3 regions of the Labrenzia sp. PO1 genome follow, and region 1 is predicted to be linked to each of the others. Evidence: riboswitches for the same ligand, from Rfam matches in the RefSeq annotation. Region 1 holds a riboswitch; each other region holds the start of a gene.
What was found. Region 1 has a riboswitch for cobalamin ahead of HCG46_RS01460 (energy-coupling factor ABC transporter permease). Riboswitches for the same ligand answer to the same signal wherever they lie in the genome.
Positions count from the first base shown of each region.

Region 2: linked by a shared signal. The riboswitch ahead of HCG46_RS00575 (hypothetical protein) and the one ahead of HCG46_RS01460 (energy-coupling factor ABC transporter permease) in region 1 are both predicted to bind cobalamin.
Region 3: linked by a shared signal. The riboswitch ahead of cobU (bifunctional adenosylcobinamide kinase/adenosylcobinamide-phosphate guanylyltransferase) and the one ahead of HCG46_RS01460 (energy-coupling factor ABC transporter permease) in region 1 are both predicted to bind cobalamin.

Region 1 covers NZ_JAAXCR010000001.1:296,367-299,633, reverse strand. The annotation lists gene HCG46_RS01475 (EAL domain-containing protein) at 1-341, shown strand, start outside; gene aroQ (gamma subclass chorismate mutase AroQ) at 377-901, opposite strand; gene HCG46_RS01465 (hypothetical protein) at 952-1,185, opposite strand; cobalamin riboswitch at 1,510-1,721, shown strand; gene HCG46_RS01460 (energy-coupling factor ABC transporter permease) at 1,775-2,452, shown strand; gene HCG46_RS01455 (YHS domain-containing (seleno)protein) at 2,543-3,028, opposite strand; gene HCG46_RS01450 (hypothetical protein) at 3,211-3,267, opposite strand, start outside.
Region 2 covers NZ_JAAXCR010000001.1:112,452-115,718, reverse strand. The annotation lists gene HCG46_RS00580 (S9 family peptidase) at 1-1,213, opposite strand, end outside; cobalamin riboswitch at 1,357-1,570, shown strand; gene HCG46_RS00575 (hypothetical protein) at 1,677-1,955, shown strand; gene HCG46_RS00570 (DUF1636 family protein) at 1,885-2,349, shown strand; gene HCG46_RS00565 (ABC transporter ATP-binding protein) at 2,346-3,119, shown strand; gene HCG46_RS00560 (ABC transporter substrate-binding protein) at 3,137-3,267, shown strand, end outside.
Region 3 covers NZ_JAAXCR010000003.1:482,420-485,686, reverse strand. The annotation lists gene HCG46_RS17210 (cupin-like domain-containing protein) at 1-303, opposite strand, end outside; tRNA gene HCG46_RS17205 (tRNA-Asn) at 668-743, opposite strand; cobalamin riboswitch at 1,078-1,296, shown strand; gene cobU (bifunctional adenosylcobinamide kinase/adenosylcobinamide-phosphate guanylyltransferase) at 1,329-1,880, shown strand; gene cobW (cobalamin biosynthesis protein CobW) at 1,877-3,010, shown strand; gene cobN (cobaltochelatase subunit CobN) at 3,045-3,267, shown strand, end outside.

The DNA.
Region 1 (3,267 bases):
ACGACTTCGGCACCGGCTATTCCTCGCTGCACAGTCTCGCGAGCATGCCGTTCGACACGCTGAAGATCGACCGGTCCTTCATCATGGACATTGCCAATTGCGAGGATCGCCGGACCATCGTCGAGCTGATCCTGATGCTGGCGAGGCAGCTCAATCTCAACACAGTTTCCGAAGGGGTCGAGACCCAGTTGCAGATGGATTACATCAATCTGTGGGGCGGGACTCTCGGCCAGGGCTACTTGTGGAGCCCGGCGGTGCCGTTCGGCGAGTTCTCGCGAATGGTCATGAAGCGGGAAGAAGAGGCGAATGCGGCCGAGCCCTGGAGGCAGGCAGCCTCCTGAACTCCGATAAGGGATGTCCTGATGGCCGTATGTGTCTAGTCGTGTACGTCGACCAGACCTTCAAACAGAGCGCTCTTTGAACCGTCGGACAGGCATTCCACGGTCAGCGCCTCCGTGAAGGCCTGCTGGTCAGAGGATTCGACGGGGCTTTCTGCGAGTAGCGTCAGGATCTCGTTGCCGAGGCGCAACAGCTCCGGACGGACATCCTTGATCAGGTCGGGTACGTTCTGCGGACGAGCTTCGCCGCTCTCCCAGCGTTCGATCCAGCAGGTTTGAATGTCCTTGGCCGCATCTATCTGCGCCTGGAAAAACAAGGTGACATTGTCAGCCGACAGGCCGTTTTCGACTGCCTTTTCGCGGGCAGCATCCAGCACCACCTTTTCCCTCGGCAGATCCTCGACAGGTTTGTCGTTATCCGCTTTCCAGGCTGCAACCGACTGCATGAACGACAGACGTTCGTTGATGGCGCCGAACAGCTTGTCAGGTGCCGCCCAGCCAGGAGTGACGGTGGCAGCAAGGAGAGATACCGCAAAAGCGGTCAGGGGAATCGATTTCAACATGGCCGAAGACTTTCACAGGTCACCGCCTGCGGCAAGTCTTTGGTTGTAGTCTACTTCTTTTCAACCGAGCGGCTGATCTCGGTGATCACGCCGAATGCGACGGCGGCCATGATCTTCAATAGTCCGCTGTCGAGCGCCTGTTCGCGTGTCAGATTGCCAAGGAAAAAACCCGGTCTTGGTTCAGTGACTGCACCAAGAGTAACGCCGGCCAGAAGTGCCAGCTGAATGCAGCCAAGGAAAAAGACGACACCAGCGATAAGCGTTCCCAATTTGGTAAAGGGCATTGCAAACTCTCATGATGTGCTTTGTATGCGAGTGAGGTTATCTTTCGTTAGGGTTTCCGCAAGTAAAAATCACAATTACCCTAAATACAGAAAAATTTAATAAATAATGGTTTTGATTTTCATCTTTGATTGGATTCTTCAAATGTCATGTTTTTCAGGTGGCTGACGCAATTCCCTGAAGAAGTATTTTGAGATCTGAAGCTTGTCGGTGATGCTGACCCGGCTGATTTCGGTGGCGGTCTTCAGGCGGCAAAATTTCGGTGCAATGTCGCATTCAGACCGAATATGGCGAAAATTCGCTTGCAGAATATCGCCAATCCTTGCAAATCTAGACGATGCGATGGTTTCGCCCGAACAAGCGTAAGGGCGGATGAAATGGGAACACGGTGAGGCGTACCCAACAGGGACCAATACCGTGGCTGCCCCCGCAACTGTATGCGACGAGCAAAGCCCTTCAAGCCACTGGAGCGATCCGGGAAGGCGGGCAGCGCAGAGACTCGCGAGCCAGGAAACCTGCCATCCAGCGGTCCCATCGGGGCCGGTTCACACCATCTGCTCGCGCACGGAGGGTGCGCAAAGGAGAAATGACATGCATATCGAACCGGGCATCGTCGACGGTGCCAAAATCGTACTCAGCTACGGCACCGCGGCTGCTTCCTTCGGCCTTCTGGGCAAAATGGCTCTCGACACGATCCGCAAAAGCGGCGTTCTCAGCCTTGCCGTCCGCTCCGTCATCACGACGGTTGCCGTATTCTGCTTCTTCGAAATCCTGCCGCATTACCCGGTTGGTGTTTCCGAAGTTCACTTTATCCTGGGCTCCACCCTGTTCCTGATGTTCGGCGCTGGTCCGGCAGCAATCGGTCTTGCTGCAGGCCTTCTGCTCCAGGGGACGCTGGTTGCTCCTTTCGACCTGCCGCAGTACGGCATCAACGTCACCACGCTGCTTGTGCCGCTGTGGGCTGTCAGCATGCTGGCAAACCGCATCATTCCGGAAAAGACCGCCTATGTTGACGTTTCCTACGTTCAGGCACTGGCTCTTTCCACCACGTTCCAGGCCGGTATCGTTGGCTGGGTTGCTTTCTGGGCATTCTACGGCCAGGGCTTCGGTGCCGAGAACATGGCTTCCGTCGGTTCCTTCGGCTTTGCCTACATGCTGGTGATCCTGGGCGAGCCGCTGGCTGACCTGGCTGTTCTGGCCGCTGCCAAGACCCTGGCGCCGCTGACCCGGAACCTTGCTTTCGAAAATCGGCTGCACAACGCGGCTTAAGTCTTCGGGCTTTTGCCGAAATCAAGTCACGAAGGGCGGCCCTGGGGCCGCCCTTTTTGTTTGTCGTTCCCACGCCTTGACAACGAACAATCAGAGCTTCGTTGCCTCGGTAGAGCGGATCTTCTTCCAGTTGGCTTCCGCCTTGGTGATCGTGCCGGACTGGTCTTTCTGGAACTCGCGGAAGATGGCCTCGTTCAGGAACAGATAAAGCTTGCCGTCCACAACAGCTGCGAACTGCGGATCGCCGTCGAACTTCTTGCCGACTGAAACACCGAAGGTGCAGAAGCCGCCGTTTTGCGGCAGGTACTGATCCGGATGCGCGGTGAAGGCATCCATGGCTTCCTGGGATGCGAAGTAATAGGCAACACCGTCGTGGACGGCCGTATATTGCGCGGTTCCGTCAATCCGGTTGCCCAGGCTGACAAAGGCCACGGGATCGACACCATGAAGACCGAGCGGGCTGCCGGCGGCCGTCAGGCCACTGGAGGTGTTGTATTCGTCCGCGGCCATTGCCGGGGCAGAGAGAGCGGCAAGAGACAGCAGCGTTGCGGCAATGGCGGATTTCATCAAGGACATGTTCTACTCCTGAAAGGGTATGAAGGTTGAAGGCCGGATTTGCTCCGGTGCCTCTACCTTGCGTCCGAAGCTCAGGCGTCTCCATGTTCGCAAGTTCCCGAGGATTTGCAGATCGTCCGGATTGCAGTTCAAAAAAAGACACCGGCGTGAGGGCCGGTGTCATTGTGCGTGGACGGGGGCTGTCAAGCGGCCTGCGCAACCGTTTCCTGCGGTTTGGCAAGGCTGACCACTGTCAGGAC
Region 2 (3,267 bases), 180 kb from region 1:
TGTAGTCGAAGGTCTGCGATGGCGTTGTCATCGAGGAATAGGTGAAGCGGATCGTGCTCGTGTCGAACTCGTAGCCGCCGCCAAGGCCGAGCGAATAGGCTTCCTCGTCGAAGGCGATGGAGTGCTCGATGTTGTCTGCAAGCCGGCGGATCACGATGCGCGGCAAGCCGTCTTCGCGCTCCAGCCGCGTCATGAAGGACTTGTAGACGCAATGCGACAGGATCAGGCATCCTGCCTTGTGGGGCACAAGATCGGACCAGTTTTCGCGGCCGGGATTGCCTTTCGGCGCAGTGACGATCTTGAAGTCCTCGGCGCCGCCTGCGTTGGTCAGGATGTAGAGTGTGTCGCCGTGATCGTCGATGGAATACTCGATACCGGTCTCGCGCTCTGCGACAAGCACCGGTTCGGCGGTCGGGTCGGTGGCTGGGATCATCCAGACTTCGGACGTCTCGTGATCATGAATGTCGATGACGATGGTGTCGCCGGACTGGGTCTTGCCGACGCCCATGAAGAAGCCGGCATCCTTTTCCTCGTAGACGAGAACGTCGCTCGCCGGGTCGGAACCGACTTCGTGACGGAAGAGTTTCGAGGGCCGATGGTTGGCGTCGAGGCGAACGTAGAACACATAGCGGCTGTCTTCCGAGAAGACGCCGCCGCCGCCCGTGTCCTCGATGGCGTAGTCAAAATCCTTGGCAGACTGGGCGTCGCGCAGCTTCAGTGAATAATATTCCGAGCCCTTGTCGTCATAGGCCCAGGCGATGAGCTTGTGATCCGTCGACTGGCTGACGCCGCCGATCCGGAAATATGCCGTTCCTTCGGCTTCCTTGTCGCCATGGAGAAGAACCGTTTCCGCGCCGCCGTCACGCGGGGTGCGAAAGAAAACCGGTTGCTGGCCGCCGGTTTCATACTTGAGGCCGTAAGCGAAGGGGCCGTCGGGAGCAGGAACCGAGCTGTCGTCTTCCTTGATGCGGCCGCGCATTTCCGCAAAAAGCTTCTCCTGCAGAGCCTTCGTCGGCGCCATCTGCGCTTCGTGATAGGCATTTTCCGCTTCCAGATAGCTGCGGATGTCGGCATCCAGCACGGACGGGTCTTTCATGACCTCCTGCCAGTTGTCCGCCCTCAGCCAGGCGAAATCGTCCTGGCGGGTAATGCCGTGGGTCTCAAGGGTGAGGGGGCGCGCTGCGGCGCGCGGGGGAAGGGCATCCTGTTTCATGGATCGGAGGTAAGATTTTTGAGCCTTGAAGGCAAGGGTCAATACTGCCGAGGCGGCAGGGTGTTTCCGCCTCCTGGCCATCCTGTCGTGCTTTCAGACAAGAGCGGCGACCCGCAAAAGTCTTTGACATTTTTCAGGCGTTCGCGCACTTAGGAAGAGATGGTTCCCGACTCCGAACTCCGGACCGGGATTAAAAGGGAACACGGTGCGACGAGCCCGAAAGGCTGCAAATCCGTGACTGCCCCCGCAACTGTGAGCGGTGAGCAAACCTGAAAGCGCCACTGGGGAAACCCCGGGAAGGATCAGGCAAGCAATGACCCGCAAGTCAGGAGACCTGCCATTTCACCTTAAACCTTAACCCGGGCGGGGTGCCCCGGAGGAGTGAGTGACATGGCCAATCGGCACCTGCCGGCAAAGTTGCACATTCGGTTCCTGACTGCCCCGCGAAATCGCGGAGGGCGATATGAACCGGAAATTTTCTGCTGAATTCTCAAGACTTGCCAACCTCCTGACCGAGGCTGATCCGCTGGCGACGCGCGCAGCACGCGCGATGGTTCCCGATGGGCTGCAAAAATCTGTTGTCAGCAAGAACATGGGTAATGTAATAACATTACATGATGATTGTGCCAAACGTACCCGATCCGGCCGTGCCCAGTGCAACGAGGAAAGCAATGCCTTTGCTTTTCCGCAGCCTCCTGTCGGTCCACTGGCAGAAGCCGTGGAGGCGCGTCATGAGCAATGATCCGCACAAGATATTTGTCTGCACGACCTGTCGTCACAATGGGCAGACTTGCCATCCCGGATATGGACTGATCTGCAAGTTGAAGAGCGCAATGGCACAGGCAGTGCCTGTCGTTGGAGACGAATTCGAAATCAGTGGAACAGCCGACATGGAGAGCTGTTCGAGACCTTGCACGCTGGCATTCAAGGCCACCGACAAGGCGATCTACCTCTTTGGGGACATTGAGGACGATACGGACATCGACGACCTGGTCGACTACGCCAATCGGTATCGCCAGATTGAAAATGGATGCGAGGTGACCGAGGAAAGCCACGGCAAGCGCTGGAGCGCATCGCAAGGCCGGCTTCCGGCAGCGATGATCGTTTCGGAAGCTGACGGGACGGCGTTCTCATGACGGGGGTCGATCTGTTTGTCCGGGAGGTCAGCTGGAAGACGGGGCAGGGCAAAACCATTCTGCATCCGCTCAGCTTCGATCTGCCGGCCGGTGAGGTTCTTGGAATTGCCGGCGCAAATGGTGCCGGCAAATCCACCCTGTTGCGGCTGCTCTATCGCTTCCTGAAACCGAAAACGGGCGAAATCCTTCTGGATGGCACGGATCTCTGGCTCATCAGTGCCAGGGAGGCTGCCAAAACGATCGCCGCCGTGCTTCAGGAGCAGCCGACCGACTTTGCCTTGACCGTGCGCGAGATCGTCACACTCGGCCGGCGTCCCCATGCAACCGGTATTGCCGGCGCAGGCAAGCGGGACGCCGAGATCGTCGATGACTGTCTCGGGAAAATGGATCTTCTGTCCTATGCAAAAAGAGCCTTCGGAACATTGTCCGGGGGGGAAAGGCAACGGGTGATGGTGGCCCGGGCGCTGGCGCAAGAACCAAGGCTTCTGGTGCTGGATGAGCCGACCAACCATCTGGACATCCGTCATCAGCTCGAGATCGTCGAGCTGATTGCCGATCTGGACATTACCATTGTCACCAGCCTGCACGACCTCAACCTGGCAAGCCGTGTCTGTGACAAGGTCTTGCTGTTGCATGAGGGCCGACTGGTTGCCCAGGGAATGCCGGAGACGGTGCTGACCCCCGGCAACATTGAGCAAGCCTATTCGGTACAGGTCCGACTGGAGCAACTGTCTGCCAGCCGCGAGCGCTACCTGACCTTCCATCTTTGAATTTCTGGAGACTTAAAATGAAAAAAATTGCCCTGGGCCTCGCGCTCGCCTTTCTGTCTGTACCGGCAATTGCGCAAACGACCGTGGAAAGCTGCAACCGCACGGTGACCTTCGACACGCCGCCCAAAGCAGCCGTTTCGAATGACGT
Region 3 (3,267 bases), on a different contig from region 1:
GGCAACGGAATCTTGCATTATCCGATCGGACGCGAGGATCTCCTTCAGGAAATCCGGCATCTCGATATCTTGTTCGAGTACGGGGGAGCGGCTGACGAAAAAGACACCTCTGTCGCGGACCTTTGGCAGCGTATGGAGTTCTGCTCGTAATCGGCCGGATTGCCACCTTTCCCGCGCGGGCCAGTTTTTTGCTAGTCCCTTAATCAGCAGGGGCTGTTCCTTGTCGCAGTAGGCTTCAAGAAATTCGGCATAACCTGGTGCTGCGGTTACGGTGGCAATGGTGTGTGTGTTGTCGCCGCTCATAAAAGGTACCACGCATTTGAAGATTTGCGGGTTCAGGGGCGCTGGATCTAGCTGCGATTTTCCATGATGCTCCCTTTGGAGAAATCACGATAGGAGCAACCTGGAGCTTTATCAAGAAGCGCTATTCAACAACGCAGAGCCAATGGAGGCGCGATCTTCGCTATAAACGTAGCCAGGAAATGTTGTTTAGGAAGATGGCGCGGAACGTTACTGCTGCGAAAGACGAGCTCGCATCAAATGGCTGTCGTTTTTTGAGGCGTGCAGATTGTTGCAAGATCAAACGTGAATAAGATCAACCTGGACACTGAACGGTGTCCCAGCCTTCAGAAACGCAGCATTCGGGAGGATTAAGAAGAGGTGGTGATGGCTCCCCAGGCCGGACTCGAACCAGCGACCCAGCGATTAACAGTCGCTTGCTCTACCAACTGAGCTACTGGGGATCACCACGCTCGGGGCCAGCGCGTTGCCGCCCCGTCGATGGAGATGCGTATATCAAAGGCTTGATCCGTTTGCCAAGCCCCCGAGGGCGTTTTTTTCATCAAGCCGTCATTTTTTTGATCTCGGTGTGGAAAACTCGATATATTTCAGATGGCTAGGCGTTCTGTCGAGCTTGGAAAACCCTACGTTTCGCGACGATTGGAACACCCCGGGCAGGCTAAATCCGCTGTGCCTTTTTCTGACTTTGTCGCAATAAGGCGTCCGTGTTGACTGCCTGGCCGATTTTCAAGGTTAGTCGTCAGCGACTTTCTGCTGCTTGTGTCGGCCTCAAGATACGTTTAGGAAGAAACCGACGGTTCCGGAAAAGGCCTTGCCTGATCCGGATGAAACGGGAATCCGGTGCGGTCTTTTTCAAGTCCAGATCCGGAGCTGCCCCCGCAACTGTGAGCGGTGAGTGGCTGTACGAAAACCACTGGCGTCCTGATGGGGCCGGGAAGGGGTACAGACCGCGCTGAGCCGCAAGCCAGGAGACCGGCCGTCACATTGTCAACCCTATGGCGCTGTCGGGCGGACGGCTGGGAGAAGGAATGACGCATTCAAACGGCGAGAGGACGACGCTGGTCCTCGGCGGTGCCCGCTCCGGAAAAAGCCGGTTCGCGGAAAAGCTTGTCCATGAAACCGGTCTGCAAAAAATCTATATCGCGACTGGTGCTGCCCACGACGATGAAATGGCCAGCCGGATCGCCGCTCATAAAGATCAACGCGGCCCGTCCTGGCTCACCGTGGAAGAACAGCTCGAACTTGCAGCGGTACTTGAAAACGAATGCAGGCAAGACCGGGTGGTTCTTGTTGACTGCCTGACCCTGTGGCTGTCGAACCTGCTGTTTGCAGACAAGGACATCCCCGCCGAAACGGCGCGGCTTTGCGCGGTTCTGAAGGATCTTCAGGGGCCGTGCGTTTTCGTTTCCAACGAAGTTGGTATGGGGATCGTGCCGGAGAACCGTCTGTCGAGGTCGTTCCGCGATGTGCAGGGACGACTGAACCAGGATATGGCGCATAGGTGCCAACAGGTCGTCTTCGTTGCTGCGGGCCTGCCGATACTTTTGAAACCCACATCACAACCGGATATCAAATTATGACCACTTCATCCCTGCAGCCGGGCGCAAAAATTCCGGCAACGATCGTCACTGGGTTTCTCGGAGCAGGCAAGACCACGCTGATCCGCAATTTGCTTACCAATGCTAATGGCAAACGCATTGCACTTATTGTCAACGAGTTTGGGGACATGGGCTTCGACGGTTCCCTGGTGAATGGATGCGCTGATCCCGATTGCGCCGCGGAAGAGGTGGTTGAGCTTACCAATGGCTGCATATGTTGCACCGTTGCCGACGATTTCCTGCCAACCATGGAAATGCTGCTCGCGCGGGACAATCCGCCGGAGCATATTGTAATCGAAACCTCTGGCCTGGCTCTGCCGCAGCCGCTCGTTCGGGCCTTCTCCTGGCCGAGCGTCAAGCCGAAGGTAACGGTAGATGGTGTTGTCACGGTGCTGGATGCTGCTGCACTCGCTGAAGGCCGGATCGCACTTGATGAAGATGCACTTGCCGCGCAGCGTGCCGCCGACGAGGCTCTTGATCATGACAGTCCTGTTGAAGAACTCTTTCACGACCAATTGCGTTGCGCAGACCTCGTCGTTCTCAACAAGGCTGATCTCGTCTCCGAAGACGCTTTGAAGCATGTGCATGAGAAGATCGCCGCCGATGTTCGTCCGGCGGTTCACGTGGTGACATCCGAAAAAGGCACGCTTCCGATTGAAGTTCTGCTCGGCAGAGGCTCTGCTGCCGAGGACGATATGGCTGATCGGCACGAGCATCATCACCATCATGATGACCACGACCATGACCATGACCATGACCATGACCACGATGATGATGATCATGATCATCACCATGACGACCATCATCACGATCATCACCATCACGATGATTTTGAAAGTCACGTGCTGGCAGTCTCGTCTTTCGCCAGCCTGAAAGATGCAGAGGCAAAGGTTCTGGAAGCCATGGCGCAAAAAGGCGTCCTGCGCATCAAGGGGGCCGTAAAAATCGAGGGCAAGGCAGCACCTGCAATGGTTCAAGCTGTCGGACCGCGTGTCGAAACCTGGTTCGCCGCCGGCGCCGAGAGCAGTGGCAGACTGGTCGTGATCGGTTTGAAGGGCCTCGACTTGACTGCGGTTCGTGGCCTGCTGGGTGAATTGACGGCTGCTGCCTGACACGCTGGATAGAAGCTGGAAATAAAGACCAAGCATGCACATTCTCGCCAGCCAGACGCGCCGGATCGATGACGGTGGGGACGCGGTCGATCTCGGCCAGTCTCCCGCCGACATTCTGTTCCTGTCCGCTGCAGACACCGAACTGGGAAGCTTTGCCGCTGCGCAATCACGGCTTGGAACAGGCCGGGCAGACCTGCGGCTCGCCAATCTCATGGCCCTGTCGCATCCCTATTCGGTCGATCTTTATGCCGAACAGA